Regions from separate parts of the Janthinobacterium sp. SUN120 genome, predicted to be linked through region 1. Evidence: predicted binding sites of a transcription regulator. Region 1 holds the regulator's gene; each other region holds the start of a gene.

Region 1 (9,988 bases):
TGTACCAGGCCAAGGCCGATGGCCGCAACAAGGTCATCAGCTGGCAGGCACCGTCAGAATAGTTATTTAAATAGCAATGCTTCTGCTTTGGCCACGGCGTCGGCCGTGCCGCGCAGCACCACCACGTCGCCGCTGGCCAGCTGCGTCTCGGGGGTGACGTCGAGGCGGCCGCGGCCGCGGCGGATGGCCGTGACAAACGCGCCGCAGCCGGCCACGTCGATCGCACTCAAGGGCAAGTCCACGCAGTGCGCGCCGTCGCTGACGGTGACCGTATGCAGGCGTTCCAGCTCGGCATCGTCGCCCGCGTCGCTGGAACCGTGGAAATAGCCGCGCAGCGAGGCATAGCGCTCCTCGCGCGCGGCCTGCACGCGGTGCACCACGCGGCGCAGGGGCACGCCCATCATGATCAGTGCGTGCGAAGCGAGCATCAGGCTGCCTTCCATCAATTCCGGCACCACTTCGGCCGCGCCCGCGTTCTTTAGCTGGTCGAGGTCGGTATCGTCGTGGCTGCGCACGATGACGGGCAAGGTCGGCGCCATTTCGTTGAGTAAATGCAATAATTTCAGTGCCGAAGGCGTGTTGGCGTACGTGATTACCACGGCGCTGGCCCGGTAGATGCCGGCCGCCACCAGGCTTTCGCGCCTGCCCGCGTCGCCATACGACACGTGGGCGCCGGCCAGCTGCGCTTCCTGCACCCGTTCCGGGTCCAGGTCCAGCGCGTGGTATTCGATCTTTTCTTCCGCCAGCAGGGTGGCCAGGCTTTGCCCGCTGCGGCCGAAGCCGGCAATCAGCACGTGTTTCTGCGACGCCATGGTGCGCGTGGCGATCTTCGTCAACGCCAAGGATTGCATCATCCAGTCGTTGGCCGCCAGTTTCATGACGATGGCGTCGGACTTGGCGATGAGGAAGGGCGCCACCAGCATCGACAGCACCATCGACGCCAGCACCACCTGCACGACGAACGGGTCCATCAATTTGATGCCGCCGGCCAGGTTCAGCAGCACGAAGCCGAATTCGCCCGCCTGCGCCAGGCCCAGCCCTGTGCGCAAGGCAACGCCGTTGCTGGAGCCGAACAGCCGGGCCAGGCCCGCGATCAGGGCGAATTTCAGCAGCACGGGCCCGCACAGCAAGAGCAGCACCAGCCACCAGTTGTCGAGCACCACGCGGATATTGAGCAGCATGCCGACGGTGATGAAGAATAGGCCCAGCAGCACGTCGCGGAAGGGCTTGATATCCTCTTCCACCTGGTGCTTGAATTCCGTCTCGGAAATGAGCATGCCGGCAACAAAGGCCCCCAGGGCCAGCGACAATCCTGCCCGTTCCGTGATCCACGCCGCCCCCAGGGTAATCAGCAGCAGGTTGAGCATGAACAATTCCTGCGAGCGGCGCTTGGCGACGATGGTCAGCCAGCCGCGCACCATCTTCTGGCCGATGAACAGCAGCAAAATGAGCACGACCAGGGCCTTGCCGCCGGCCCAGGCCAGGGTTTCGGCCAGGTTGTCCGAATCGCGGGTGAGGGCGGGAATCAGGATCAGCAGGGGCACGACGGCCAGGTCCTGGAACAGCAGGATGCCGATGATCTTACGGCCGTGTTCGCTTTCCAGTTCCAGCCGCTCCGTGAGCATTTTCGAGACGATGGCCGTCGACGACATGGCCAGCGCGCCGCCCAGGGCGAAGGCGGCTTGCCAGCTCAGGTGGATGTAGGCGGACAGGTAACGGGCGACAAACCAGCCGAAGACGACGGTGGCGATGATGGTGGTGACCACCTGCGCCATGCCGAGGCCGAAGACGATGCGCCGCATGGCGAGGAACTTGGGAAGAGAAAATTCTAGCCCGATGGAAAACATCAGGAAGACGACGCCGAATTCGGCCAGGGTGTGGCTGGCCTCGTTTTCCGCCGCCAGGCCCAGCGCGTGGGGGCCGATGACGATGCCGACGGCCAGGTAGCCCAGCATGGGCGGCAAATGCAACATTCTGAAAGCGACCACGCCCAGCACGGCGCTGCCGAGTAACATCAGGGTCAGTTCAAGCGAGGAAAACATGGGTTGCCCGGTACGGTCAATGGAAATCGTTGTTTGTTGTGACTGGCAAGTTTTTTGCTTTCCTAATTCGTTTATACTTTGGGCATGAGTGTAACCCATGAAAAAACAATGCTGAAAGCTTTTGATCGAATTGACATGCAAGCGACGACCGAGCGCGCTGTCGCGCTGGCCCGCACCACCTTGCAGATCGAGTCCGACGCCATCGTTGCGCTGCATGCGCGCCTGGCCACGGACGACAGCGTCGGCCGCGCCGTGGCGATGTTGCTGCAATGCAAGGGAAGAGTCGTCGTCTCCGGCATCGGCAAGTCCGGTCACATCGCGCGCAAGATTGCCGCCACCCTCGCTTCCACCGGCACGCCGGCCCTGTTCGTGCATCCGGCCGAAGCGGCCCATGGCGACCTGGGCATGGTCACCTCGGACGATGCTTTTATTGCCATATCGTACTCCGGCGAATCATCGGAACTGATGGCCATCATGCCCGTCGTCAAGCGCATGGGCGGCGTGCTGATTTCCATGACGGGCAAGCCCAATTCGAGCCTGGCCCAGCTGGCCGACGTGCACCTGGATATTTCTGTTGAGAAAGAAGCCTGTCCGCTGAACCTGGCGCCGACGGCCAGCACCACCGTCACCCTGGCCCTGGGCGACGCGATCGCCGTGGCCTTGCTCGACTTGCGCGGCTTCAAGGAAGAAGATTTCGCCCGCTCGCATCCGGGCGGCGCCCTGGGCCGCCGTTTGCTCACGCACGTGCATGACGTCATGCGCAGCGGCGAACGCGTACCCAAGGTGCCCGTGGACGCTTCCTTGCTGCAGGCGCTGGAGGAAATGACGAAGAAAGGCATGGGCATGACGGCCGTCGTCGACGCGGACAACCGCCCCGTGGGCGTGTTTACGGATGGCGATCTGCGCCGCATGTTCGAGCGCGTGCAGGATTTCACGCAAGTGGCGATCCGCGACGTCATGCATGCGCAGCCGCGCAGCATCGCGCCCGAACGCCTGGCCGTCGACGCCGTGGCCGTGATGGAGCAGTTCCGCATCAACCAGATGCTGGTCGTCGATGCCGACGGCAAGCTGGTGGGCGCGCTGCATATCCATGATCTGACGCAAGCGAAGGTGATCTGATGGACAGCGTGGCGGACAACCTGGCGCGGGCGGCCAAGGTCAAACTGATGATCTTTGACGTCGATGGCGTGCTCACCGACGGCAGCCTGCATTTCGGCCCGGACGGCGAGATGATGAAAACGTTTAATGTGTATGATGGCCTGGGCATCAAGCTGCTGCAGGAATCGGGCGTGCAGACGGCCATCATCAGCGCGCGCCGCTCGGCCATCACGGCGCGCCGCGCGCAAGACCTGGGCATTACCCATGTGCACCAGGGCGGCCACGACAAGCTGACGCCGTTTCGCGAATTGCTGGCGCTGACGGGCTTGACGGAAGAGCAATGCGGCTATATCGGCGACGACGTCATCGACGCGCCCATCCTGAAACGCGTGGGCTTTGCCGTCAGCGTGCCGGGCGGGCGTCCGGAGGCGCAGGGCCTGGCGCACCATGTGACGCAGGCCGGCGGCGGTCGCGGCGCGGTGCGCGAGATCTGCGAATTCCTGCTGCGCGCCCAGGACAACTATGCGCGCGTCATGGCGCCGTTCCTGGAGTGAGGCGCGCCGCCTCGCCAGTGACCTTTGAAAGAGTGAAGCCCTATGCGTAAGCCAGGAGGCGCCCATCGCTGGCGCATGATTTTTACCGTGCTGGGCGCGGTTGTCGTCGCGCTGGGCAGCTTTTGGCTGCTCGAGGTGATGAACAAGAATGGCCAGGACATTACGGCCAGCAAGCATCTGGATGAACCTGACTATTTCATCACCAATTTCAGCCTGGTGCGCATGGATTTGACGGGCAAGCCCAGCTATATCGTGTCGGGCACCAAGCTCACGCATTATCCGCTGGACGACTCGTCCGATATCGACCAGCCCTTCGTGCGCAAGCTCACGCCAGGCATGCCGCCGATGAACATGAATGCGGAACTGGCGCATATCGACCAGGATAATACCCGGCTGCAACTGCACCGCAAGGTCGTGATCGACCGCGTGGCCAGTCCGAAGGCGCAGAACCTGACGGTCAAGACGGAAGCGCTGACGGTGTTCCCGGACGAGGAAAGAATGGAAACGGATGTGCCTGTCGATATCCTGACGGGCGCCTCGCGCATCAATGGCGTCGGCATGAAGGCGAATAACGCCACCGGCGTCGTGGAAGTGCAGAATGCGCTGCGCATGGTCCTCCCGCCGAAACCGCGCCCGGCCGCGGCGGCAAAATGACAGAATGAAACAAGGAAACCATATTATGAAGAACATCTTGCTGTTGACCGTATTTTCGCTGGCCATCATGGGCGTGGCGCATGCCGAGAAGGCCGATTCCGAGAAGGAAGCCGTCATCACGGCACGCAGCGGCCACGTCGATGACATCAAGCAGGTGCGCACCCTGACGGGTGACGTCGTGCTGGTCAAGGGTACCCTGACCATGAAGGCGGGCCGGGCCCTGATCACGGAAGACCCGCAAGGCTACCAGTTCATCACCTTCTGGGCCGATCCCGGCAAGCTCGCGACCTTCCGCCAGAAGCGCGATGGCGCGGGCGACCTGTGGGTCGAAGGCGAAGCGGAGCGCGTGGAATACGACAACAAGACGGAAGTGGTGAAACTGTTTTCCAGAGCCAAGCTGACGCGCCTGGAAGGGGCGAAAGTCACCGATGTGGCCAACGGCGCCTTCATCTCGTATGACAGCCGCAAGGAAGAATTTGCGATGGAAAATTCCAACAGCGGCACCAGCACCGCCGATGGCGGCAGCGTGCGCATGGTGATCCAGCCGAAGACCAAGGCGCCGGCAGCGGAGAAAGCGCCGGCCACGCCCGCGCCAGGAAAGAAATAATGGAAAATACACGTTGCGGCAGCACCCTGATCGTTCGCGGGCTGCAAAAAACCTATGGCAAGCGGCAAGTCGTGCATGATGTCTCGCTGCAAGTCGAATGCGGCGAAGTGGTGGGCTTGCTGGGCCCGAACGGCGCCGGCAAGACCACCTCGTTCTACATGATCGTCGGCCTGGTGCCGTCCGATGGCGGCAGCATCGATATCAGCGGCGTGGATATCTCCAGCCTGCCGATCCACCGCCGCGCACAGATGGGCCTGTCCTACCTGCCGCAGGAAGCGTCCGTCTTCCGCAAGCTGACGGTGGAAGACAATATCCGCGCCGTGCTGGAAATCCAGACCGTCGAAGGCCGTCCGCTGACGAAGGCCGAGATCGAGGAACGGCTGGATAAATTGCTGGCCGACCTGCAGATTGAAAAGCTGCGCGAGAACCAGGCGCTGTCCCTGTCCGGTGGCGAACGCCGCCGCGTGGAAATCGCCCGCGCGCTGGCCACCGATCCCCGTTTCGTGCTGCTCGACGAGCCGTTCGCCGGCGTCGATCCGATCGCCGTGATCGAGATCCAGCGCATCGTGCGTTTCTTGAAGGAGCGCAATATCGGCGTGCTGATTACCGATCATAATGTGCGTGAGACGCTGGGTATTTGCGACCGCGCCTACATCATCAACCAGGGCTCGGTGCTGGCGTCGGGACGCCCCGACGACATCATTGCGAACGAGTCGGTACGCCGGGTCTATCTGGGCGAACACTTCCGCATGTAAGCCAATGAAACAATCATTGCAGCTGCGCACTTCGCAGCACCTGGCACTGACGCCGCAGTTGCAGCAATCGATACGCCTGTTGCAATTGTCTACCCTGGAATTGCACCAGGAATTAGAGCAATTGCTGACGGACAATCCCTTGCTCGAACGCCTCGACGATCCGCTCGACCGTTCGCTGCGCCTGCTGTCCGACGGGGCCTTGAGCTCCACGGCCGCACCGGCCGAAGGGCCGCCCCAGCCACCAGGCCAGGAGGCGCCCGCAGCGCCGGCCGAAGCGGAAGCGTTTGACGGCGAGGGTGGCGACAGCCCGGCCGCCGCGGATGGCGGCGACAGCGACTGGAGCGAGGCGAGCCGGGGCAAGGCGCCCGACGACGAAGATTCGCGTCCGCAATTGGAGGCTCATCACTGCACGCTGCGCGAACACCTGATGGAGCAGATGCGCGTGACGGTGCTCGAATTGCGCGACCGCGCGCTGGTCGAGCTGATCATCGACGCGCTCGACGACAATGGCTACCTGGAAGAGTCGCTCGACGACATCCTGGCGCGCCTGCCGGAAGAGCTGGAAATCGACGCCGACGAGATGCGCACGGCCTTGTCGCTGCTGCAAAGTTTCGATCCGCCGGGCGTGGGCGCGCGCAACGCGTCCGAATGCCTGGCCCTGCAAATCAAGCGCTTGCCGCACATCGCCATGGTGACGCGGCGCATGGCCCTCGTGATCGTGGAAAAGCACCTGGCCTGGTTTGCCCAGCGCGATTTCAACAAGCTGAAAAAAGCCCTCGATTGCGACGATGAAGACTTGCGCGAAGCGCAGACGGTGATTCGCCAGTGCAATCCGCATCCGGGCGCCGTGTTCGCCTCGGACGTCTCCGATTACGTGGTGCCCGACGTCGTCGTCAAGCGCGCGCGCAATGGCTGGCAAGTCACCCTGAACAACGACGTCATGCCGCGCCTGCGCGTCAACGCCATGTACGCCAACTTGCTCAAGCAGGGCAAGGGGGAGGGCGCCATGGGCGCACAGTTGCAGGAAGCCAAGTGGCTGATCAAGAATATGCGCCAGCGCTTCGACACGATCCTGCGTGTGGCGCAGGCGATAGTAGAAAGACAAAAGAACTTTTTCTCGCATGGGGCCGTTGCCATGCGCCCCCTTGTGCTCCGTGAAATAGCTGATACACTGGGTTTACACGAGAGTACTATCTCGCGGGTAACAACTCAAAAGTACATGCTGACCCCGCACGGCATGTTCGAGTTGAAATATTTCTTTGGTAGCCACGTCGCCACCGAAGCGGGGGGCGAAGCGTCATCGACGGCGATACGGGCATTGATCGTGCAACTGACAGGAGCAGAAGACCCTAAAAATCCTTTATCCGACAGTAAGATTGCGGACATGCTGGGGGAACAAGGCATGGTGATTGCGCGACGTACTGTTGCCAAATACCGGGAAGCATTAAAAATTCCGCCAGTGAGCCTGCGTAAGTGTTTGTAAGTTTTTTTCGGTTCCTCTGCGGGCCGGATAGGATGGACCGCACGAACCCGATCATCTTTAGGAGTGTGTATGAATCTCACCATCAGCGGACATCATCTCGAAGTGACACCAGCCATCCGTGAATACGTACAAACGAAGCTGGAGCGCGTGAAACGTCATTTCGATCAAGTCATCGATATCGCCGTGATTCTGACCGTGGATAACCTCAAAGAGAAAGAAAAACGTCAAAAGGCTGAAGTCAACCTGCGTTTGAGCGGCAAGACTGTCTATGTGGAAAGCTTGGCGCACGACCTGTACGCCGCGATCGATACCCTGATCGACAAGCTCGATAGGCAAGTGATGAAATACAAAACCAAAGTGCAAGGGCACGGTAAAGAGGCGATCAAGCATCTGCCAGACAACTCCGAGGAAGAAGCCGTCGTCGCCGTCTAAGGCCACCCGCTTCCAGCAGTTGTGATCAACTAAGGGCGCACATTGCGCCCTTTTTTGCGCCCAGCGGAACGCAATGTTCCCCGCGCAGGTATTAGAATATTCGCACTTTCACTTCTTTCTAGCCTGCCATGAGCGACTTCGTCCAGACTTCCATCCGCAACCGCACCGGGCACATCGTGCTCGACCGTCCGAAAGCCTTGAATTCCCTGTCGCTGGAGATGGTGCGCGCCCTGAGCGCGGCCCTGCTGGCCTGGCGCGACGATCCGCAGGTGGACGCCGTCGTGATCCGCTCCAGCAGCGATAAGGCCCTGTGCGCCGGTGGCGACATCCGTTTCTTTTACGATGCGGGTCTGGCCACGCCGCAAGGCGGCAGCGCCCTGCTGGAAGATTTCTTTACGGAAGAATATGCTTTAAATCATTTAATTCATTTCTACCCGAAACCGTATATCGCCGTGATGGATGGCGTGGTGATGGGCGGCGGCATGGGTGTGGCGCAAGCCGGGCCAGGCAACCGCTTGCGCATCGTGACGGGCCGCACGCGCATGGCCATGCCGGAAGTCAATATCGGCCTGTTTCCGGACGTGGGCGGCAGTTATTTCCTGTCCCGCCTGGCCGGCCAGCTGGGCCTGTACCTGGGCTTGACGGGCTTGACGATCAACGCGGCCGACGCCCTGTACACGGGCCTGGCCGATGTCTACCTGCCCGAAGCGCAGATGGGGGCGCTGCTGGACCTGTTTGAATCGACGCCGGGCGAGGCCTTGCCTGTGGCCATCAAGGCGCTGGCGGCACCATTCCAGGCCGAGGCAGGCGTTTCTCCCCTGGCCACGGCGCGCGCGGCGCTGGACCGCCATTTCAGCGCGGGTTCGGTGGCGGCCATCATGGCTTCGCTGGCGCAGGACGACAGTGCGTTCGCCACCAAGGCGCTGGCGGCCATGCGCCTGCGTTCGCCCTTGATGATGTCGGTGACCCTGGAGTTGCTGCAGCGGGGCGCCCACCTGGGCGTGGCCGATTGCCTGCGCCTGGAGCGCACAGTCGTGCGCCACAATTTCGAACATGGCGAAGTGCTCGAGGGCGTGCGCGCGCTGGTGGTCGACAAGGACAATGCCCCCCGCTGGAATCCCGCCAGCCTGGACGAAGTCGACGCGGCCATGGTGGCGCGCTTCTTTGCGCCCGTCTGGCCGGCTGCGGCGCATCCGCTGCGCCACCTCGATTAACTAGCTGCGCTCGCGGTGGCGTAGAACCACGCGCTCGTTGGGTCCGAAATATTGCGCCAGCCGCTCCGCCATGTACACGGAGCGGTGCTGGCCGCCCGTGCAGCCGAGGGCTACCGTCAGGTAGCTGCGGTTGTCGGACTTGAATGATGGCAACCATTTCTCGATGAAGGCGCGGATGTCGGCCAGCAGTTCCAGCGCGCTGGGCTGCGCGTCGAGGAAGGCGATCACGGGTGCGTCGCGTCCATCGAGGGGGCGCAAGGCCAGGTCGTAATAGGGATTCGGCAAGGCCCGCACGTCGAAGACGAAATCGGCATCCAGCGGCACGCCCAGCTTGAAGGCGAACGATTCGAAGAACAGGGTCAGCGGCGCGCGTTCGGAGGCGACGATATCCTTGATCCAGGCACGCAGCTTGTTGGCGCTCAGTTCCGACGTGTCGATCACATGGCCCAGCTGTTCGATGGTCGACAGGCGTTCGCGCTCTTCCGAAATGCACTCGATCAGGGTGCGGCGGCTGGCCGGATTCTGGTTCGGACGCAATTCGTGCGACAGCGGATGGCTGCGCCGTGTTTCCGAGAAGCGGGCCACCAGCGAATGCGTGGTGGCTGTCAGGAACATGACCTTGACGTCGTGCCCCTGGTCGCGCAGCAGGGCCACATTGTGCGGCAGGCTGGTCAGCGACTCGGCGCTGCGCGCATCGACGGCGACGGCCAGTTGCGGTGTACCTTCGTCGAGCAGGGTCTGCACCAGGCTGGGCAGCAAGGCCGGTGGCAGGTTGTCGACACAATAGTAACCGGTATCTTCCAGCACATTGAGCGCGACGGATTTACCGGAGCCGGATATTCCGGTGATAAGGACGATATGCATAACCCGATCATACAATAAAGACCGGCGCTCCGCTCCCAAGGCAACTATCTTTACAAATTATTGCAATTTCGACTGTAGTATTGGTTAAACAAAAGAGGGCGTGCTTCTTGCAACGCTAGTCGCCGCTCATTGCCAAACGTTGCCGTTCCATGAACTCCTGCAAGGTATCGATGCCGCGCAGTTGCAAAATCGTATTGCGCACGGCCGCTTCCAGCAGCACGGCGATGTTGCGGCCGGCGGCGACGGGGATGACGACCTTGCGCACAGGCAAGCCCAGCACGTCTT
Region 2 (9,988 bases), on a different contig from region 1:
GAGCAGCAACTGGGCGTGCGCTTCCAGCGTACCGCCGCCGCGCCGCCGCGCGTGCCGGCGGCCGCCTTTGACCTGCAGCAGGCGCTGGGCCAGCTGGGCGCGGCCGAACGGCAGGCGCTGCTCGAATCCGTACGGGCCCTCGACTTGCGGCGCAGCGCCATCGTGCTGGCCGGCGTGGCGACCAGCCTGCCGCAGCTGGCCGCGCACATCGCCGCCATGCTGGAACAGCATCAGTACCAGCCGCTGTGCGCCTTGCTGGCGCAGCTGGCCAGCGAACCGCAGGGCGAAGACGCATGACGGTTCACGCATCCAAGGGCGCGCGCCTGGGCGGCGTCTCCATCGTGCTGGCCGTCAGCGTGGCGCTGACCTTTGTCGTCACCGCGCTGCTGCTGGTGTTTGCCGTGCTGTTTTACCAGTCCGAACGCGAGCAGCGCTGGCAGCAGCTGCACCGCAGCCTGGCCCTGAGCGCGGACCAGCTGGCCGTGGCCATCGAACTGCCCTTGTGGAATCTCGATGAAAAGCAGATGCAGGCCATCATGCGCAGCACGCTGGGCAAGCGCGACCTGGTGGCCAGCTCCCTGACGCCGGGCATCGGCAAGGAAGCGCTGGTGCTGCGCCGCACGGCGACCGGCGCCATCGGCAGTTTCTCCTCGCTGTCCGCGGAACCCGGCTGGCTGGTACAGCGGCGCCCCGTGACGATGGGCGGGCAAGTCATCGGCAACGTGGCCGTGTATGCGACGCCGGCCCTGCTGCACGCGCAGCTGCGGCAACGCGCGCTGGGCATCGGCGCCATGATCGTGGCGCTCGACGTGATCCTGGTGGCCAGCATCTGGCTGCTCATGTGGTGTCTGATGCTCAAGCCCCTGAAGGCGATCGGCCAGTATGCGGCCGGCGTCCAGGCAGGGCAGAGCGAAGCGGCCGGCACGCCGCCGAAAGCGTGGTTCCTGGGCGAGCTGCGCACGCTGTACCGTTCCATCCGCGACATGGTGGCGCTGCTCGACAGCCGCTACCGCGCCTTGCAGCGCAGCGAGGAGCGCGTGCAGATGGCCACCGGCGCGGCCAGCATCGGCATCTGGGACTGGAACGTCATCAACGATGCCTTGCAGTGGGATGAGCAGATGTATGCGCAGTTCAAGGCCGATGCGGACAGCGCCATGGCGCCGGCGGCGATCTGGCGCGCGGCGCTGATGCCTGACGACGTGCCGGCCGCCAAGGAGGCCCTGCGCGCCGCGCTGAGCGCCGGCCAGGCCTTCACGCACGAGTACCGCATCCTGTGGCCCGATGGCGCCATCCGCTACATCAAGGCCGATGCCGTGATCTTCCGCGACGGGCAGGGGCGGCCCATGCGCCTGGTGGGTTCGAACTACGACATCACGGCGCACCGCGAGGCCGAACTGGAATTGCTGCGCCACCGCCATCACCTGGAAGAACTGGTGGCCGAGCGCACGAGCGCCCTGTCGGTGGCCGTCAGCCAGGCGCAGGCGGCGAACCGCGCCAAGAGCACCTTCCTGGCGAACATGAGCCACGAACTGCGCACGCCCTTGAATTCCGTGATCGGCTTTTCGCGCCTGATGGCCGCCTCGCCGAACATGCAGGACGATGAAAAGCGCAACCTGGCCATCATCCACCGCTCCGGCAATCACTTATTGACGTTGATCAATGAAATCCTCGAACTGTCGAAGGGCGAGGCGGGGCGCCTGCACGCGCAGACGGCCGTGGTGGCGCTGGCGCCCCTGCTGCAGGAAGTGATGGACATGCTGGGCATGCGCGCCGAGCAGCAGGGGCTGGCCTTGCGCCTCGATTGCGCCGATGTGCCGGCGGCCGTGCTGCTTGACGCGACGCGTTTGCGCCAGGTGCTGCTGAACCTGATGTCGAACGCCGTCAAGTTTGCCGGCGGCGGCGAGGTCGCCTTGCGCGTGCGCGGCGAGCGGCGCGATGACGCCACGTGGCGCCTGTCGTTCGCCGTCAGCGACACGGGCATCGGCATCGCCCCGGAAGACCAGCAGCGCATCTTCGAGCCTTTCGTGCAGGCCGACAGCGCGGGACCGAAGGATGGCACGGGCCTGGGCCTGGCCATCTCGCGCGAATTCGTGCAATTGATGAAAGGCGAACTGACGGTGGAATCCATGCCGGGGCAGGGCGCCACCTTCCGTTTCAGCATACCCGCGCAGGCGGCCGAGGCACCCGTGGCGGCGCCCGTGCCGCTGCCCGTGGCGCCGGCGCCCGAGGCGCCGCCGGCATTGCGGGCGCAAGACTTGCTGCTGCTGGCCGGGGAAGAGCGCGCCGCCTTGCTGGTGGCGCTGCGCGAATTGAACCTGGCCAGGGTGGCCCTGCTGCTGGGCGCCTTGCCGCCGGCGGCCGCGCCCGTGCTGGCGCCGCTGCAGGCGATGCTTGACCAGCATCAATACCGTCAGCTGTGCGACTTGCTGGAGAATGAGGGCGCGCTGGCGCACGCTTGAAAAGTGTGGGCTGACAACATCGGATTCGCTGAAAAGACGGACTAAGTGCCGCCAATGGATGGTGCTAAATTGCAATAAAGATTATGATGATAGTACGTAGTTCATCGCAAAGAAATGTCTTGTCCAGCGCGGCAACGGATCGCCGCGCCTCATCCAAAGCTGAGAGAACTGCTACATGCACCGCGATTTTTCGGAAGTGAATTCGAAGGGCGAAGTACTGATCGTTGAAGATACGCCGGCTTCGCTGAAGCTGTTGAGCGATTTGCTGGGCGGCGCCGGCTATGCGGTGCGCCAGGCGCCGAACGGCGAACTGGCCCTGTGGACGGCCCAGGCGCGCCCGCCCGAGCTGATCCTGCTCGACGTGCGCATGCCCGGCCTCGACGGCTTTGAAGTGTGCCGCCGCCTGAAGGAGATACCGTCGCTGCGCCAGGTGCCGGTGATCTTCCTGTCGGCCCAGTACGACACGGACGACAAGGTGCGCGGCTTCGCGCTGGGTGCCGTCGATTTCATCGCCAAACCCTTCCAGGCCGAGGAAATCCTGGCCCGCACGGACGCCCACGTGCGCCTGGCGCGGGCGCAGCTGCAGCTGGCGCAGGAGCGCGCCAACCTGGAACGGCGCGTGGCCGAACGCACGGCCGAACTGGAGCAGGTGGCCAGCACCTTGGCGCGCGAAGTGCAGATCCGCCGCGCCAATGAAGAATTGCTGCGCCTGTCGGGCCAGGTCTTCGAAGCGACGCAGGACGCCATCCTGATCACCGATCCGGCCGGCGTCATCGTCACGGCCAATCCCGCCTTTACGCGCATCACCGGCTACGCGGCGCAGGAAGTGGTGGGCACGGACATTTTGCGCCTGCACGCCGAATACACGGGCGAGGCGGTGCTGCTGGCCCTGCGCCAGGGCTTGCGCAGCAGCGGCTGCTGGTCGGGCGAGGTGCAGACGCGGCGCAGGAGCGGCGACACCTATCCCTGCCTGCTCAGCGTCTCCACCGTGCACGGCCCCGACGGCGCCGTCGTCAACTACATCGGCGTCTTCCTCGACATCAGCGAGCGCAAGGCGGAGCAGCATCTGATCGATTTCCTCTCCTACCACGACGCGTTGACGGGCTTGCCGAACCGCGTTCTGCTGCGCGAGCGCTTCGAACAGGCGCGCGCGAACGCCCTGCGCGACGGCCAGCAGGTGGTGCTGATGTGCCTGGACCTGGACCGCTTCAAGAACATCAACGATTCGCACGGTCAGGCCGTGGGCGACAAGGCGCTGCAAGTGGTGGCGCGTTTCCTGTCCGGCTGCGTGCGCGAAGGCGACACGGTGGTGCGCCAGGGCGGCGACGAATTCCAGATCCTGCTGCAGGACGATGCCCTGCTGGGGCGCACGCTTGCGCTGGCGCAAACCATCCTGGCCGGCTTGCGCGAGGAACTCAGCGTCGATGGCGAGCGTCTGGCGCTGACGACCAGTATCGGCATCGCCATGTGTCCGGCCGACGGCGACAGCCTCGACGACGTGCTGCGCCACGCCGACACGGCCCTCGTGCGCGCCAAGGAAATGGGGCGCGACCATTACGCCTTCTTCACGGAGCGCATGGGCAGCGACATCCGCGCCCGCCTGGCGATGCAGCAGCAGCTGCGCGGCGCCATCGGCCGCGATGAATTCGAAGTGCACTACCAGCCGCAGATGTGCTTGCGCACGGGCGCCTTGCTGGGCGCGGAAGCCTTGCTGCGCTGGGATAACCCGGTGCTGGGCAAGGTGCCGCCCGGCCTCTTCATCGCGCTGGCCGAGGAATATGGCTCGATCACGGCCATCGGCGAATGGGTGCTCGAAAGCGTCTGCGCGCAAATCCGCGCCTGGCACGACGCGGGCCTGGGCAGCATCAAGGTGGCCGTCAACCTGTCCGGCAAGCAGTTCGCGCAAGACCGCACGGTGCCGTTCGTCGAGGCGGCCCTGCGCAAATACGCCATCGCGCCCGCCTGCCTGGGCATCGAAATCACGGAAAGCACCGTGATGGGCGACCCGGACAAGGCGGTGGCGGCCCTCACGCGCCTGAAGGATATCGGCGTGGGTATTTCGCTCGACGACTTCGGCACCGGCTATTCCAGCCTCGGCTACCTGAAACGCTTCCCCATCGACGTGCTGAAGATCGACAAATCGTTTGTCGACGACGTCACCACCAGCAGCAGCGATGCGGCCATCGCCCGTTCCGTCATTTCGCTGGCGCACAACCTGGACATGCGCGTCATCGCCGAAGGCGTGGAAACGCGCGCACAGGTGGATTTTTTGACGGAACACGGCTGCGACGAAATGCAGGGCTATTATTTCAGCCGCCCCCTGGCCGCGGAAGCCTTCACGGCCTTGCTGCGCGAACGGCGCGTGCTGACGGTGGCGCCGGCAGCCGTGTCGGCATAAGCACACCCCGCGCCGCGCCTGCACTGTAATTGCACTGATATGGTGCGGGCGCCGCAATGCGGTGCATGATTCTCACGTTTCTTCCCTCTGACGCTGGCATGCATCCTGCTTTGTAGATCGTTATTTACACGATTGCAGCGCATGCCAGACAGCCCACATTTCGCAACGCCTTCTGCCGCCAGCGCGCACAGCGCCTGGCAGGCGCATTTGCGCCTGGGCTTTGCGCTGCGCGATGGCGTCAGCCGCCTCGTCGAGCGTACGCACAGCGGCCCCCTGCGCGTGCAAAAGCCCCTGTATCCGGAAGGCGATGCCATTTGCCACGCCATCATCATCCATCCGCCTGGCGGCGTGGTGGGCGGCGACCAGCTGGCTGTCGACGCCACGGTGGGCGAGGGCGCGCACGCCTTGCTCACGTCGCCGGGCGCCGCCAAGTGGTACCGCGCGAACGGCCATGTCTCGGGCCAGCACCTCGTGCTGCGCGCCGGCAGCGGCGCCGCCATCGAGTGGCTGCCGCAGGAAAGCATTTTCTTCGACCAGGCTTGCGTGCGCCTGCGCCACGAGGTGGAACTGGCGCCGGACGCCGGCTATATCGGCTGCGACATCGTCTGCCTGGGCCGCAGCGCCTCGGGCGAAATGTTCAACATGGGCAGCATCAGCCAGCAGGTACAGATACGCCGCGGCGGCAAGCTGCTGTGGTGGGAGCAGGGCGTGCTGGCCGCCGGCGGCGCCCTGATGGCCAGCCCGCTGGGACTGGGGGGCCACACGGTGTGCGCCACCCTGATCGCCGTCGGCATGCCCGTTTCTCCCGCCGTGCTGGCGGCCGTGCGCGAGATCGCCGTGCCGGCCGGCGCCGCGTTTGGCGCCACGCACATGAAAGCGCTGGTGGTGGTGCGCCTGCTGTGTGGCGACAGCGAAGCGGCGCGCCGCATCATGCTGGCCGCCTGGCAGCTGCTGCGTCCCGCCATGCTGGGGCGCGACGCCGTCGTGCCCCGTATCTGGAACACTTAATCAGGAAAGAAGCGCAAGGAAAACCATGGACCTGACTCCCCGCGAAAAAGACAAGCTGCTCATTTTTACGGCCGCGCTGCTGGCCGAACGGCGCCTGGCGCGCGGCTTGAAGCTCAATTATCCGGAAGCGGTGGCCCTGATCAGCGCCGCCATCATGGAAGGGGCGCGCGATGGCAAGTCGGTGGCGCAGCTGATGTCGGACGGTACAAAGATTCTGTCGCGCGCCGACGTCATGGACGGCATCGCCGAGATGATCCCCGATATCCAGGTGGAAGCGACTTTCCCCGACGGCAGCAAGCTGGTGACCGTGCACCACCCGATACCGTAGTTTTGATTGCATGGCAGGGCGCCATCCGCGCCGTGCCTGTGTGGCGCCGGCGATCCGCCTGCCAGCGTAGAGCGCTTTGACGAAGGAAAACATTATGACCCCAGGCGAATACAAATTGGAAGAAGGCGAAATCAGCCTGAATGCGGGCCGCGCCACGGCTACCGTGGTGGTGGCCAACCGGGGCGACCGGCCGATCCAGGTGGGCTCGCATTTCCACTTTTTCGAAGTCAACCCGGCGCTGGCCTTCGAGCGCTGGCGCGCCTATGGCATGCGCCTCAATATCACGGCCGGCACGGCCGTGCGCTTCGAACCGGGCCAGCAGCGCACGGTGGAGCTGGTGGCGCTGGCGGGCGAGCGCAAGGTCTACGGCTTCAATGGGGCAGTGATGGGTGAACTGCAAGACACTCCACCGGGAAAGGATTGAGATGGCCAGCATTCCCCGCAGCGCGTATGCCGAAATGTTCGGCCCCACCAAGGGCGACCGCATCCGCCTGGCCGACACGGAACTGTTCATCGAGATCGAGCATGACTATGCGATCTACGGCGAAGAAGTGAAATTCGGCGGCGGCAAGGTGATCCGCGACGGCATGGGCCAGTCGCAGCGCTGCGCGGCCGAGGTAATGGACACCGTCATCACGAATGCCGTCATCCTCGACCACTGGGGCATCGTTAAAGCCGATATCGGCTTGAAAAACGGCCTGATTTTCGGCATCGGCAAGGCGGGCAACCCGGACATCCAGCCCGGCGTCACCCTCCCCATCGGCGGCGCGACGGAAATCATCGCAGGCGAAGGCATGATCGTCACGGCTGGCGGCGTCGACACACATATCCACTTCATCTGCCCGCAGCAGATCGAGGAAGCGCTGATGAGCGGCGTGACCACCATGCTGGGCGGCGGCACGGGACCGGCCGTGGGCACGGCCGCCACCACCTGCACGCCGGGGCCGTGGCATTTGCACGCCATGCTGGCCGCCAGCGACGCCTTCCCGATGAACCTGGGCTTCATGGGAAAAGGAAACGTCAGCTTGCCGCTGCCCCTGGAAGAGCAGGTGCGCGCGGGCGCCATCGGCTTGAAACTGCACGAAGACTGGGGCAGCACGCCGGCCGCCATCGATAATTGCCTGTCGGTGGCCGACCGCATGGATATCCAGGTGGCGCTGCACAGCGATACCCTCAACGAGGGCGGCTTCCTGGAACACACCTTGGCGGCCTTCAAGGACCGCACCATCCACACGTTTCACACGGAAGGGGCGGGCGGCGGCCATGCGCCCGACATCATCGCCGCCGTCGGGCAAGCCAACGTGCTGCCCTCGTCGACCAACCCCACGCGCCCGTTCACCGTCAACACGCTCGACGAGCACCTGGACATGCTGATGGTGTGCCACCACCTCGATCCGGCCATCGCCGAAGACGTGGCGTTCGCCGAGTCGCGCATCCGCCGCGAAACCATCGCCGCGGAAGACATCCTGCACGATATCGGCGCCATCTCGATGATGTCGTCCGACTCGCAGGCGATGGGCAGGGTGGGCGAAGTGATCATGCGCACCTGGCAGACGGCGCACAAGATGAAGGTGCAGCGGGGCGCGCTGGCGCCCGACACGGCGCGCAGCGACAATTTCCGCGCCAAGCGCTATATCGCCAAGTACACGATCAATCCGGCCATCACGCATGGCATCTCGCACGTGGTGGGCTCGATCGAGGCGGGCAAGATCGCCGACATCGTGCTGTGGAAGCCGGCCTTCTTCGGCGTCAAGCCATCGATGATCTTAAAAGGCGGCATGATCGCGGCCGCGCAGATGGGCGACCCGAACGCCTCGATTCCCACGCCCCAGCCCGTGCACTACCGCATGATGTTCGGCGCCTTCGGCGGCGGCCTGAAAAAGTCGTTTACGTTTGTCTCGCAGGCGGCCTACGAGCTCGATATCGGCCACCAGCTCAAACTCAATAAATCCGTCATCGCCGTGAAGAACATGCGCGGCTTGCGCAAGCACGACATGGTCCACAACAGCGCCACGCCGCACATGGAAGTGGACCCGGAAACCTACGCCGTGCGCGCCGACGGCCAGCTGCTCGTGTGCGAGGCGGCATCCGTGCTGCCGATGGCGCAGCGTTATTTTCTATTTTAGGCGGGAGACAAGCATGCTCACTTTGCATACCAAACTGACGGCTGACGACCATCGCGCCGCCGTCGCCCAACTGGTGCTGCCCTACGACCAGCGCGAAAAATGCCGGCTGCGCGCCGTGCTGTCGAATGGCGAGGATGTCGCCGTGTTCACCGTGCGCGGCACGGTGCTGCGCGACGGCGAACGCATGACGGGGCCGGAAGGAACGGTGGTGCAGATCGTCGCCGCGCGCGAACCGACCTATCTGGTGCAGTGTGCGGATGCGCATACCTTGCTGCGCTGCGCCTTCCACCTTGGGAACCGCCACACGCAGGCGCAGGTGGGCGACGGCTTTTTGCGCATCCGCAAGGACGTGGTGCTCAAGGAGATGCTGGAAGGCTTGCAAGCGACTGTGACGGAAGAAAGCGCGCCGTTCGAGCCGGAGGCGGGCGCGTATGGCGGCGGCCATGGCCACCACGACGGCCACGGCCAGCATTTGCTGGCACCCGTGCCGCTGCGGCAAAAGATCCACCGCCCCGGTGATACGCCGGGCGCGCCAGGCGCCGCATGATGCAGGCGTCGGCCCTGCTGCATTTGCTGCAGTTCGCCAGCCCGGCCTTGCCGATCGGCGCCTACAGCTATTCGCAGGGGCTGGAAGCGGCGCTGGAGTCAAACCTGGTGAAGGATGCGGCCACGGCGCGCGAATGGATCGCCCAGCATCTGGCGCAGGTGGTGGCGCGCTGGGAGGCGCCCCTGTGCTGGCGCTTGATGCAAGCCTTCGAAGCGCAGGATCTGCACGCCGTGCAGCGCTGGAGCGAGCGTTTCATCGCTTCGCGCGACACGGCGGAATTTCGCGCCGAAACCATCCAGATGGGATATTCGCTGACCAAATTGCTGGCCGAGCTGGGCGTGGCCGACGGCGTGCTGATCGACATGCTGCAGGGCCAGCCGGAAGTGGCCCTGCCCACCGCGTATGCGTGCGCCGTGGCGGCGCTGGCCATTCCGCGCGAGCAAGCGCTGCTGGCCATGCTGTTCGCGTGGGCGGAAAACCAGGTGCTTGTCTGCGTGAAATCCGTGCCGCTGGGGCAGGTGGCGGGCCAGCGGCTGCTGCTGTCGCTGCGGCCCGACCTGGAAGCGGCGGCCTTCACGGCGCAAACCTTGCAAGACGACGAGATGGGCAACTGGGCGCCCGGCCTGTCGCTGTTGTCGATGCGGCACGAAGTGCAGTACAGCCGGCTGTACCGCTCCTGAACACTACCACGAGAGACTACAACATGACATCGATTACCTCAAACCCCCTGCGCGTAGGCATCGGCGGCCCCGTCGGCTCGGGCAAGACGGCCCTGTGCGAAATGCTGTGCAAGGGCATGCGCGAGCGCTACGACATGGCCGTCATCACGAACGACATCTATACCAAGGAAGACATGGAAATCCTGCTGCGCGCGGATGCCTTGCCTGCCGAGCGCCTGATGGGCGTGGAAACGGGCGGCTGCCCGCACACGGCCATCCGCGAAGATGCGTCGATCAACCTGGAAGCCATCGCGCGCATGCAAGCAGACTTTCCGAATCTCGACTTGATCCTGGTCGAATCGGGCGGCGATAACCTGGCCGCCACCTTCAGCCCGGAATTGTCGGACTTGACGATTTACGTGATCGACGTGGCGGGCGGCGAAAAGATCCCGCGCAAGGGCGG
Region 3 (9,988 bases), on a different contig from region 1:
CGCCGTCTTGAACGGTTCCAGTTCCACCAGCTTGTCCGTGATCTGGCTGGAAAATACGCTGCTGCCCAGAATGGCCGCCAGCAAGCCATACTTGATCCATTTCAGGCGCCCATCCAAGCGCGGCTTGATTTTCCATTGGGGCAAGCGCAGCCACTGGCCCAGCTTGCCCGTGAATTCCTGCAGGGCGCCAAACGGACACAGCCAGCCGCAAAACGTGCCGCGCCCCCAGATCAGCAGGCTGAGCAGCACAAACGCCCACAGGATCACCGTCATCGGATCGAACAGGAAAAAGCCCAGGCTGCGCCCGGCCAGCAGGGCCTGGATGACGCCCGTGATGTTGACGATCGACAACTGCCCCTGCGCGTAATAGCCGATGAAGCCGATGGTAAACAACAGGAACAGGCGACGGAACCAGACAAATTGGCGGCCATCGCGCACGAGGCGTTTCTGCCATGCCAATGCGCCGGCCAGCAGCGCCAGCCCGGCGAGCAACAGCAGCAACTCCGTCTTGCGCCCTTTCCACGTGCCGCGCCACGTGGCATCGTCGCCTTGCGGCGCCGTGTAAAAATCGGCCGGCAGGCGGTAATTGACATCCACATTGCGGGCAATGCGTTCCGGATACACGATGCCCTTGCTGCGCGTGATCGGCATGGTAAAAGCCAGCGGACTGGCCGCATCGAGCCCCGCCTGGCTGATGACGCGCAAGACGGCGACATTTTCCGTCGGCAACAGCGTCGTATCCGCCAATTGCAATTCCAGGTCCAGGTCGCGCATGTCGATGGGCAAGCCATCCTGCTTCAGCAATAGCCGGTCCGGCACGGTGCCGCGCACGAAATCGTCGCCCAGCACGCTGTAGCGACCGCGCGACATGACGAGGATGGCGTGGTCGCCTTCGTCCAGCCGGTTGCGCAATTTGTTCCAGCTGCGTTCCGTCAACAGATTGCGCCCCACGCTGGGCACGGACACATACGCCAGGTACAGGTCGATAAACACTTCATCCGGCGCGCGCGTGGCTTCCCCATCGAGGCCCGCACCGGGACTGCCGGCAAACAGGCTTTCAATCTCCTTGTTGCTCAACCGCACATGCTGGATCAAACCCTGCTTTAACATTTGCGCGACATCAAGCTTTTCGAACACGTCCATGCGGATGCGGGCGATCTGGTCCGGGTCACGGCCTTGCGCGAAGCCCAGTTTTTTGCGCGACACTTTCAAGGCCGACGCCAGCACGCTCTGGTTGATGATGCGCACAGAAGCCGTGGCCTTCGACACGCCATCGATATCGGCGTGCGTGGCGTCCGTGGCGCGTTTCTTCCTGGCATCGATAGCGATATTCTGCTTCAGCGACAGTCCCTGATACTGTTTGACGAACTGAAACAAGGGCGCTTCGCCCAGGCCATCGAGAAACACGGGTTCGTGCTGCGACAGCACGGCCACGTCGAGAAAACTCCCTTGGGGATTGATAGCGATCAATAAATTGACAGGAACGCCGGAAAAGCCGGGAATCGGCGCCAGGTCCACGGATTCAAATACGTAGCCGACCAGCTCCGTGGCCGTGGCGTTTTGCCGGAACAATGGCCAGACGGGCAAGTCGGTCTCCTTGTCGCCCACGACGATGGGAGCAGGAAAACGCCGCACCAGCTCGGCCTTCGCGAGCACGCCCGCCCACGCCTGTCCCAGGATAAACAGGAATAGCCAGCATCCGATGAACAACCGCATTATCCGCATGCACCACGCTCCGTGCGGCGCCTTGTCACAAGGCGCCGCGTTCGTTTATTAGAAGAAAATAATGCCGCCCAGGGACACGCCATTCATCTTCGCTTCGCCGCCCGTAAAGCCTTTCGAGCGCGTCTGGCCCAGTTCGCCCACCAGGGTGATCGCGCTGTTGAGCGAGTAATACGCGCCAAGGGTCAGGTTGGCGTTCGACTTCAAGCCGCCCGTGCCGGCCGTGTTGTCGTCGTTCTTGCTGATGCCGTAGGACAAGCCCAGTTTCAGCTTGTCTGTCGTCTTGTACGTGCCTTGCAACAGCCAGTTCTTCGACTTGGTATCGCCCTGGTCCGCATCGGACAGGATGCCCAGCCCCTTGCCACCCTGGAAGTTGACCAGCACGCCAGCCGGACCCATCTGGTACGAGCCGCCCACTTCCACGCCGCGCATGGTCAAGTCATCGACGCCCGGCGTTTTCGACGTGAATTTTTGCGACTTCACGCCCAGCCAGGCTTTCAAGCCTTCCTGCGCATACGTCAGCTGTGCCTGCACTTGCGGACTCGACTTCGAAGAATAGGTCGAGCCGGCAACAATCGGCGTATCGGAGACGGGGCTGACCAGCGCCACGTCGGCGCCAAAGCCGCCCGACTTCGGCGAGCTGTACATGATCTGGCCATAGTTGCCCAGATAGGTATAGCCGGCGCCGATATGGCCCAGGGTCACCCGGCCCCGCTGCGTCGCCTGCACGGGTGCGCCCGAGCCCAGCAAGGTCATGTCGGACAAAATCGCATTCGCGCCGAAGATGCCGTAGTCGCGGCCCAGCTTGAAGGTACCCATGTGTTCATTGCCAAACGTAAAGAAAGCCTGACGCACATCGACCACGCTGTTCTGGCTGATGGCGCTGTCCGTGGCCGTCGAGTTGTAGATGCCGATCAAGGCTTTCACGTCGTATTCGCCCAGCCGCGAGCTTGCCGAGGTGATCAAGCCATTCGGCAGCAAGCCGTTGCCGATGGTCGTACGGTCTTTCTCACCGCCGCAACCGAGCGCCTGGCCGCCCAGCGCCAGCCCGCCCACCGCATCGCCCGAACACGACACTTGCGTGTAGTAAGCGTTGACGATGCCGCCCACCGACACGGTCCAGTCGCCAGCCTTGATATCGACGGCGTGTGCCTGTCCCACCGCTGCGATCGTCATGACACCCAGGCTCCCCAGCTTGATCAATGTATTCATTGCTTCTCCTCTTTCTTCTCTGTTTTTAGTGTGCACACCAGTGATTGATGTACCTCAAGCTTTGGCAATAAGCGTGCCCAGCGCGACCCAGAGGGAGAAAGAGAAAGTACGTATTTGACTTGTGCAGCGGCGGATCAATCGCCACTGCCGGTGTTCATTTTTTGACCGCAAGCAGGCATATCGGGCATCCAGGTAAACAAAAAACTGACGGCCTGGGCCGTCAGCAAAAAGAAAACACCCGGCGGACAGGGAGACACCCATCCGAGTGGCCCGGATGCTTCACCCCGTTACTTCGATGCCAGCTTGAAGACCCACACGGAACCGCCCTGTTCCAGGAAGTTGACCTTCTTCGCCACCTCGCCGCCCCACAGCGGCACGGCGCCACCCCAGCCGGAAACGACGGCCACATATTGCGTGTCGCCATCCTGCCAGGTGACGGGCGGCGCCACGACGCCAGAGCCCGTCTGGAATTTCCACAATTCCTTGCCCGTCTTCGCGTCGACGGCTTTCAGGAAGCCTTCCGGCGTGCCGTAGAACACCAGGTTGCCGGCCGTACTCATCACGCCACCCCACAGCGGCGCGTTGTTCTTGATTTCCCAGACGATCTTGCCCGTCTTCGGATCGACGGCGCGCATGGCGCCGATGTAGTCGTCAAACAGGGGCTTGATGGTGAAACCCGCGCCGAGGAAGGCGCCGCCCTTCTTGTAGCTGATCGGCTCGTTCCAGATATCCATGCCCCATTCATTCGCGGGAACGTAGAACAGCTTGGTTTGCGGCGAGTACGCCATCGGCATCTGGTTTTTGGCGCCAAGGAAAGCGGGCGCGGCAAACACGGTCGTGCCCTTCTTGCCTTCCTCTCCCTTGGTCGGGTCGCCAGGGCGGCCGGCGGCAATGAAATTCGGCCGGCCCGTCTTCAGGTCGATGCTGCTGGCCCAGGTGATTTTCTTCACGAATGGAAAGGCGTTCTGCAGCTTGCCCGTGTTGGCGTCGATCACATAGAAGAAACCGTTGCGGTCGGCCTTGCCGCCGTAGCGCTTGCCATCCATGTCGAAGGTGACGAACTCGTTGGCGCCGTCGAAATCCCAGGCATCGTTCGGCGTATTCTGATACGCCCACTTGATCTGCCCCGTTTTCACGTCCAGCGCCACGGTGGATGACGAGTACAGGTTGTCGCCGGGACGCAAGTGGCTGTTCCACGGCGCCGGGTTGCCCGTGCCAAAGTAGGCGAGCTTGGTTTGCGGATCGTAGGTGCCGCCCATCCAGGTCGAGGCGCCGCCCGTTTTCCACAGGTCGCCCGGCCACGTCTTGTTCGCAGTGCCGGACACGCCGTTGTCGATGGCCTTGCCATCCTTGTCGTAGCGGTGGCCCATATGGCCTTCCACCGTCGGACGGCTCCACACGAGGTCGCCCGTCATCGGATTGCGCGCTTCGACCCGACCCACGATGCCGAATTCCCCGCCCGACACGCCCGTCAGCAGCAAGCCTTCGGCGATCAGCGGCGCGGCCGTCATCGAGTAGCCGGCCGCGTAATCGTCCACTTTTTCCTTCCAGACGATCTTGCCCGTGTTCTGGTCCAGCGCCACCAGGTAGGCGTCCAGGGTACCGAAGATCACCAGATTGCCATACAGGGCCGCGCCGCGGTTGACCACGTCGCAGCACGGCATGATGCCGTCCGGCAAGCGATGCTCATATTTCCACAGCTTGGCACCCGTTTTCAGGTCGACGGCAAAGATGCGCGAATAAGATGCCGTGACGAACATCTTGCCGTTGTGAATCAACGGCTGCGATTCCTGGCCCCGCTGCTTTTCGCCGCCGAACGAAAACGACCACGCCGGCACCAGCTTGGCCACGGTCTTGTCATTGATCTGCGTCAACGGCGAATAGCGCTGGCCTTGCGTGCCCATGCCAAACGACAGGACGCTGGCCGGATTCTTCGCCGTGCTGTCGAGCATGGCATTGGTGACATTGCCCACGTCGGCCGCCTGGGCCAGCGATGCCAAACCCAAACCGATGAGTATCCCCATGATTTTTTTCTGCACAATCATCTCCCTCTGTTTTATTAGTATGTGTGTATCAAGTCTTGCGGTGCTCATGCGGCTGGGCATGCAACAGCGCGCACTCTTCATCGGTGAACAGGCGCGAGCGCGTCAAAAAGCGCTTGCCCGTGCCGTTGTCGAGTGAAAACATGCCGCCATTGCCATCGACCACATCGATAATCAACTGGGTATGCTCCCAGTACTCGAATTGCTCGAGTCCCATGTAGAACGGTGTGCCATTCAAATTGCCGAGATAAATGTCGGTGTCGCTGACATCGAACTCGCCCAGCGCGTAGCACATGGGCGCACTGCCGTCGCAGCAGCCGCCCGACTGGAAAAACATCAGCGGGCCGTGACGCTGGCGCAACTTGTCCATCATTTCCAGCGCCGCATCGGTGGCGACCACCCGGGCAATTGCTGCACTCATGGCATCCCTTTCTGCGCGCCGCGCCCGGACAGCAAGCGCGGCGCCTGTTGCCGGTTTAGAAGAAGCCCAGCGCTTTCGGGCTATAGCTCACCAGCAAGTTCTTCGTTTGCTGGTAATGGTCGAGCATCATCTTGTGGTTTTCGCGGCCGATACCCGATTGCTTGTAGCCGCCGAACGCGGCATGGGCCGGATACAGGTGGTAGCAATTGGTCCACACGCGGCCCGCCTGGATGGCACGTCCCATGCGGAAGGCACGGGAACCGTCGCGCGTCCACAGGCCGGCGCCCAGGCCGTACAAGGTATCGTTGGCAATCGCCAGCGCGTCGGCCTCATCCTTGAAGGTGGTCACGGACACGACCGGTCCGAAGATCTCTTCCTGGAAGATGCGCATCTTGTTATTGCCCTTGAACACGGTCGGACGCACGTAATAGCCGCCTTCCAGGTCGCCCGCCTGCGTGTTGCGCTCGCCGCCGGCCAGCACTTCCGCGCCTTCCTGGCGGCCGATGTCGAGGTAGGACAGGATTTTCTCCAGCTGCTCCTGCGACGCCTGGGCGCCGATCATGGTGGCGGAGTCGAGCGGATTGCCCTGCTTGATGGCGGCCACGCGCTTCAAGGCCCGTTCGATGAATTTTTCGTAGATCGACTCCTGGATCAGTACGCGCGACGGGCAGGTGCACACTTCGCCTTGATTCAGCGCAAACATCGCAAAACCTTCCAGGCACTTGTCGAAATAATCATCATCCGCATCCATCACGTCTTCAAAGAAGATGTTCGGCGACTTGCCGCCCAGTTCCAGCGTGACGGGAATCAGGTTTTGCGCCGCATAGCCCATGATCAGACGGCCCGTGCCCGTTTCGCCCGTAAAGGCGATCTTGGCGATGCGCTTGCTCGACGCCAGCGGCTTGCCCGCTTCCAGGCCGAAACCGTTGATGATGTTCAGCACGCCCGGCGGCAGCAGGTCGCCGATCAGCTCGATCAACACCATGATGGAAGCCGGGGTTTGCTCGGCCGGTTTCAAGACAACGCAATTGCCTGCCGCCAGGGCTGGCGCCAGTTTCCACACGGCCATCAGGATCGGGAAATTCCACGGGATGATCTGGCCCACGACGCCCAGCGGCTCATGGTAATGGTAGGCATAGGTTTCCGCATCGATTTGCGCGACGGAACCTTCCTGGGCGCGGATGCAGCCGGCGAAGTAACGGAAATGGTCGATGGCCAGCGGAATGTCGGCATTCATCGTTTCGCGGATCGGCTTGCCGTTGTCGATGGTTTCCGCCGTGGCGATCAGGCTCAGGTTCTGTTCGATGCGGTCGGCGATGCGGTTCAGGATATTGGCGCGCTCGGCAGGCGAAGTCTTGCCCCAGGCATCCTTGGCGGCGTGCGCGGCGTCCAGCGCCAGCTCGACGTCTTCCGTCGTGGAACGGGCGATTTCGCAAAACGGCAAGCCCGTGATCGGCGTGATGTTAGGAAAGTATTCACCTTTTACTGGTGCAACGAATTTGCCGCCGATGTAATTGTCATAGCGTTGTTTGAAGGGATTGGCTACGCCCAGTTTGCTGATGTCTGCGAGATTCATGTCGTCCTCTATCGGGTTAATTAGAATGGAAATACTTAATTAAAATCAAACGTCCTGGTACAGATGGGGTGAGTACACGGAGTCTTCCGCAAATGCCGTGCCAGCTCGCCGTCCCACTACAAACTTAGCCGGTTTTACCCTCGTTACAAGGGCGTGGCGTCAATCCCGGCCCGCTTTTCAGCGCATGCCCCGGACTTGGGTGGGGGCGTGGCTCTGTTTGCGTTTTGAACAAGGTGGCAGCATCCTGTTCCAATCCGGGCCAGCCCTGCTGTGCCGCCACGCCGCCGCTGCACAATGGAACAGGTGTACCAGACTGGAACACCTGCGCCTGTGCCATGAAGGAATCAACGAATCACCACGCCCCATGGCAATTCACCCACGGCAATATCGGCCACCTTGCGCGCGCTGGCCGTGTCGATGACGGATACGCTGTTCGAGCGGCCATTGGCCACGTACAGCTTGGCGCCGTCCGGCGTGATGGCCATGTTCCACGGGCGCTTGCCGACGCCAATCGTGGCCGTGACCTGATTGCTGGCCGTGTCGATCACCATCACCGTACCGTCGATGCCGTTCGAGACATACACTTGCTTGCCGCCGGGATGGACGGCGATGCCATTGGCATTCTTGCCCGCTGGAATGGTGGCAATCGCCTTGCGCGCGGCCATGTCGATCACGTAGACGGCATTGACCAGTTCGCACGCCACGTAGGCGCGGCCCGAGTCCGGGCTGAAACCGATGCCGCGCGGACGCAGCCCCACGGCGATGGAAGCGACTTGGCGGCGTTGCGCCACATCAATGACATCGACTTGCTCCGCCTCTTCCGCGCTGACCAGCAGCCAGCGCCCATCCGGGCTGAAGACGGCATGTTCCGGGTTGCGTCCCTGCACCTTGATATCGGCGAGCAAGGTACCTGTCTGGCCATCGAGCAAGGCCACGCTATTGTTTTCCTCGACGGCAACGGCCACGTGACTACCGTCTTGCGAGGCGCTGACGCCTTCGGGCGACTTGCCCAGCGCCACCGTGCGCACGGGCGCGCCGCCAGCGTTGTCGATCAGCAGCAAAGCGCTGCTGGCGGCGTCCGTGACAAACAATTGCCGCCCAGTGGGGTCGGCGGCGATGCCGCGCGGACGCTTGCCTGCGGCGATCTGGCGCACCACCTGGTCGGTCGCCGTGTCGATCACGCTCAAGGTGCCCGACTTTTCGTTGGGAACATAGGCAAATGGAGCGGCCTGGACAGCGGTGCTGGCGAGCGCCGGCAGCAGCCAGCACACCTGGCGCAAGCGCGAGAAGAAGTTGGGCATAATCACCTTTTCAATGGCAAAACGAGGGGAAAGCGCGCCGCATCGGCGCCTCTGACAATGACCGTATGCAAACGCCGTGCCACTGACACGCGTATAATTTCAGCCCACCAATGGAGACATGGCAGGCATATTGCTTGATACACCTACGCAGACCTGTACCGCGCACGCGATCAAGCAGGCTTTTATTCACATTGGAGAATCCGCATGCAGCATCGTTTCCGCCTGAACACCATCGCCAGCCTGTTTGTCGCCGGCAGCGCCACCCTCGCCCCTCACGTCTTTGCCGCCGAGGCAGCTGACCCGGCCAATGGGCAATTCATGGATACGGTGGTCGTCAGCGGCAGCCGCATCGCCCACCCCAGCCAGGAAGTGCCGGCCTCGATCGACGTGGTCGACAGCGCCCGCATCCAGGATGGCCAAATCCGCGTCAACGCGTCGGAAGCGCTGGCCGCCGTGCCGGGCCTGGTCGTGCAAAACCGCCAGAACTACGCGCAAGACTTGCAAATCTCGTCGCGCGGCTTCGGCGCCCGCTCGGCCTTCGGCGTGCGCGGCGTCAAATTGATCAGCGATGGCATTCCCGCCAGCATGCCGGACGGCCAGGGCCAGGCCGCCACTTTCAATCTCGATACGGCCGAGCGTATCGAAGTGCTGCGCGGACCGTTTTCTGCCATCTACGGCAACCATTCGGGCGGCGTGATCCAGCTGTTTTCCAAGGATGGACAAAATCCCCCTTCCGTCGAGCTGAATGTGACGGGCGGCAGCTACGGCACCAGCAAGGTAGACTTGACGGCGCAGGGTCAGGCGGGCGGCATCGGCTACGTGCTCGACGGCTCGCGCTTCCGCACGGACGGCTTCCGCGACCACAGCGCCGCCACGCGCGAACAAGCGTTCGGCAAGATCACCGTCAAGCCCACCGCGGACAGCAAGCTGACCATCGTCGCCAACAGCCTGCATCAAGGCAACACGCAAGATCCCCTGGGCGTCACCTGGCCCACGTTTGCCGCCAACCCGCGCGCCGGCGAAATCGACACGACGGACACGCAGAACCCGAAACGCACCCTGGCCGAGCGCTACAACACGCGCAAGAGCATCGATCACCAGCAGATCGGCGCCACTTATGAACAGTCGTTCGGCGATGACCGACTGCACGTGATGGTGTATGGCGGCAACCGCGACGTGATCCAGTACCAGGCGTTTACCAAGGGATTCCAGGCGCCGCCTAGCCATTCGGGCGGCGTGGTCGATTTCCAGCGCCAATTCTATGGCATCGACACCAACTGGCTGCACGTGAACCAGCTGGCCGGAGGCAAGCTGAGCACGACTATCGGCATCGACTATGGCCGCTCCAGCGACGACCGCACCGGCTATGAAAATTTCATTGGCAATAGCTTTGGCGTAAAAGGCAAGCTGCGCCGCGACGAGCAGAATGTCGTCTCCAGCCTCGATCCGTATATCCAGGCGGAATGGCAAGGCGGCCCGTGGCTGCTCAGCGCAGGTGTGCGCTACAGCAAGATGAAAGTGGCTGTCGACGACCATTTCCTCAGCAACGGCAACGATAGCGGCAGCCTGGAGTTCAGCCACACGACGCCCGTGCTGGGCCTGCTGTATAAACTGACGCCGAACGTCAACGTCTACGCCAGCGCCGCGCGCGGTTTCGAGGCCCCAACCTTGAACGAACTGTTTTACTCGGGCACGGGCGGCGGCTTCAATTTCA

Evidence for each region. Region 1 encodes sigma-54, which starts transcription at its own class of promoters, with help from an activator protein. Its sites were predicted from a motif close to TGGCANGNAANCTGCTTT; they were not measured.
Region 2: O0879_RS00605 (urease accessory protein UreD) is a predicted target of sigma-54. The motif match lies at 4,952-4,969, and genes of this name have one in related genera.
Region 3: adh (aldehyde dehydrogenase) is a predicted target of sigma-54. The motif match lies at 7,059-7,076, and genes of this name have one in related genera.

What each region holds. Positions count from the first base shown of each region.
Region 1 covers NZ_JAPUBW010000006.1:189,306-199,293, reverse strand. The annotation lists gene O0879_RS25370 (DUF484 family protein) at 1-62, shown strand, start outside; gene O0879_RS25365 (monovalent cation:proton antiporter family protein) at 63-2,042, opposite strand; gene O0879_RS25360 (KpsF/GutQ family sugar-phosphate isomerase) at 2,151-3,161, shown strand; gene O0879_RS25355 (HAD hydrolase family protein) at 3,161-3,694, shown strand; gene lptC (LPS export ABC transporter periplasmic protein LptC) at 3,737-4,348, shown strand; gene lptA (lipopolysaccharide transport periplasmic protein LptA) at 4,374-4,955, shown strand; gene lptB (LPS export ABC transporter ATP-binding protein) at 4,955-5,710, shown strand; gene O0879_RS25335 (RNA polymerase factor sigma-54) at 5,715-7,193, shown strand; gene raiA (ribosome-associated translation inhibitor RaiA) at 7,263-7,625, shown strand; gene O0879_RS25325 (enoyl-CoA hydratase/isomerase family protein) at 7,754-8,839, shown strand; gene rapZ (RNase adapter RapZ) at 8,840-9,703, opposite strand; gene hprK (HPr(Ser) kinase/phosphatase) at 9,819-9,988, opposite strand, start outside.
Region 2 covers NZ_JAPUBW010000001.1:137,958-147,945, forward strand. The annotation lists gene O0879_RS00590 (PAS domain-containing hybrid sensor histidine kinase/response regulator) at 1-297, shown strand, start outside; gene O0879_RS00595 (ATP-binding protein) at 294-2,459, shown strand; gene O0879_RS00600 (EAL domain-containing protein) at 2,635-4,857, shown strand; gene O0879_RS00605 (urease accessory protein UreD) at 4,999-5,865, shown strand; gene O0879_RS00610 (urease subunit gamma) at 5,891-6,193, shown strand; gene O0879_RS00615 (urease subunit beta) at 6,288-6,617, shown strand; gene ureC (urease subunit alpha) at 6,619-8,319, shown strand; gene ureE (urease accessory protein UreE) at 8,333-8,866, shown strand; gene O0879_RS00630 (urease accessory protein UreF) at 8,866-9,546, shown strand; gene ureG (urease accessory protein UreG) at 9,570-9,988, shown strand, end outside.
Region 3 covers NZ_JAPUBW010000009.1:8,270-18,257, reverse strand. The annotation lists gene O0879_RS28400 (4Fe-4S binding protein) at 1-1,716, opposite strand, end outside; gene O0879_RS28395 (porin) at 1,774-2,934, opposite strand; gene O0879_RS28390 (PQQ-dependent methanol/ethanol family dehydrogenase) at 3,222-4,958, opposite strand; gene O0879_RS28385 (DUF779 domain-containing protein) at 5,008-5,397, opposite strand; gene adh (aldehyde dehydrogenase) at 5,453-6,973, opposite strand; gene O0879_RS28375 (beta-propeller fold lactonase family protein) at 7,318-8,274, opposite strand; gene O0879_RS28370 (TonB-dependent receptor) at 8,479-9,988, shown strand, end outside.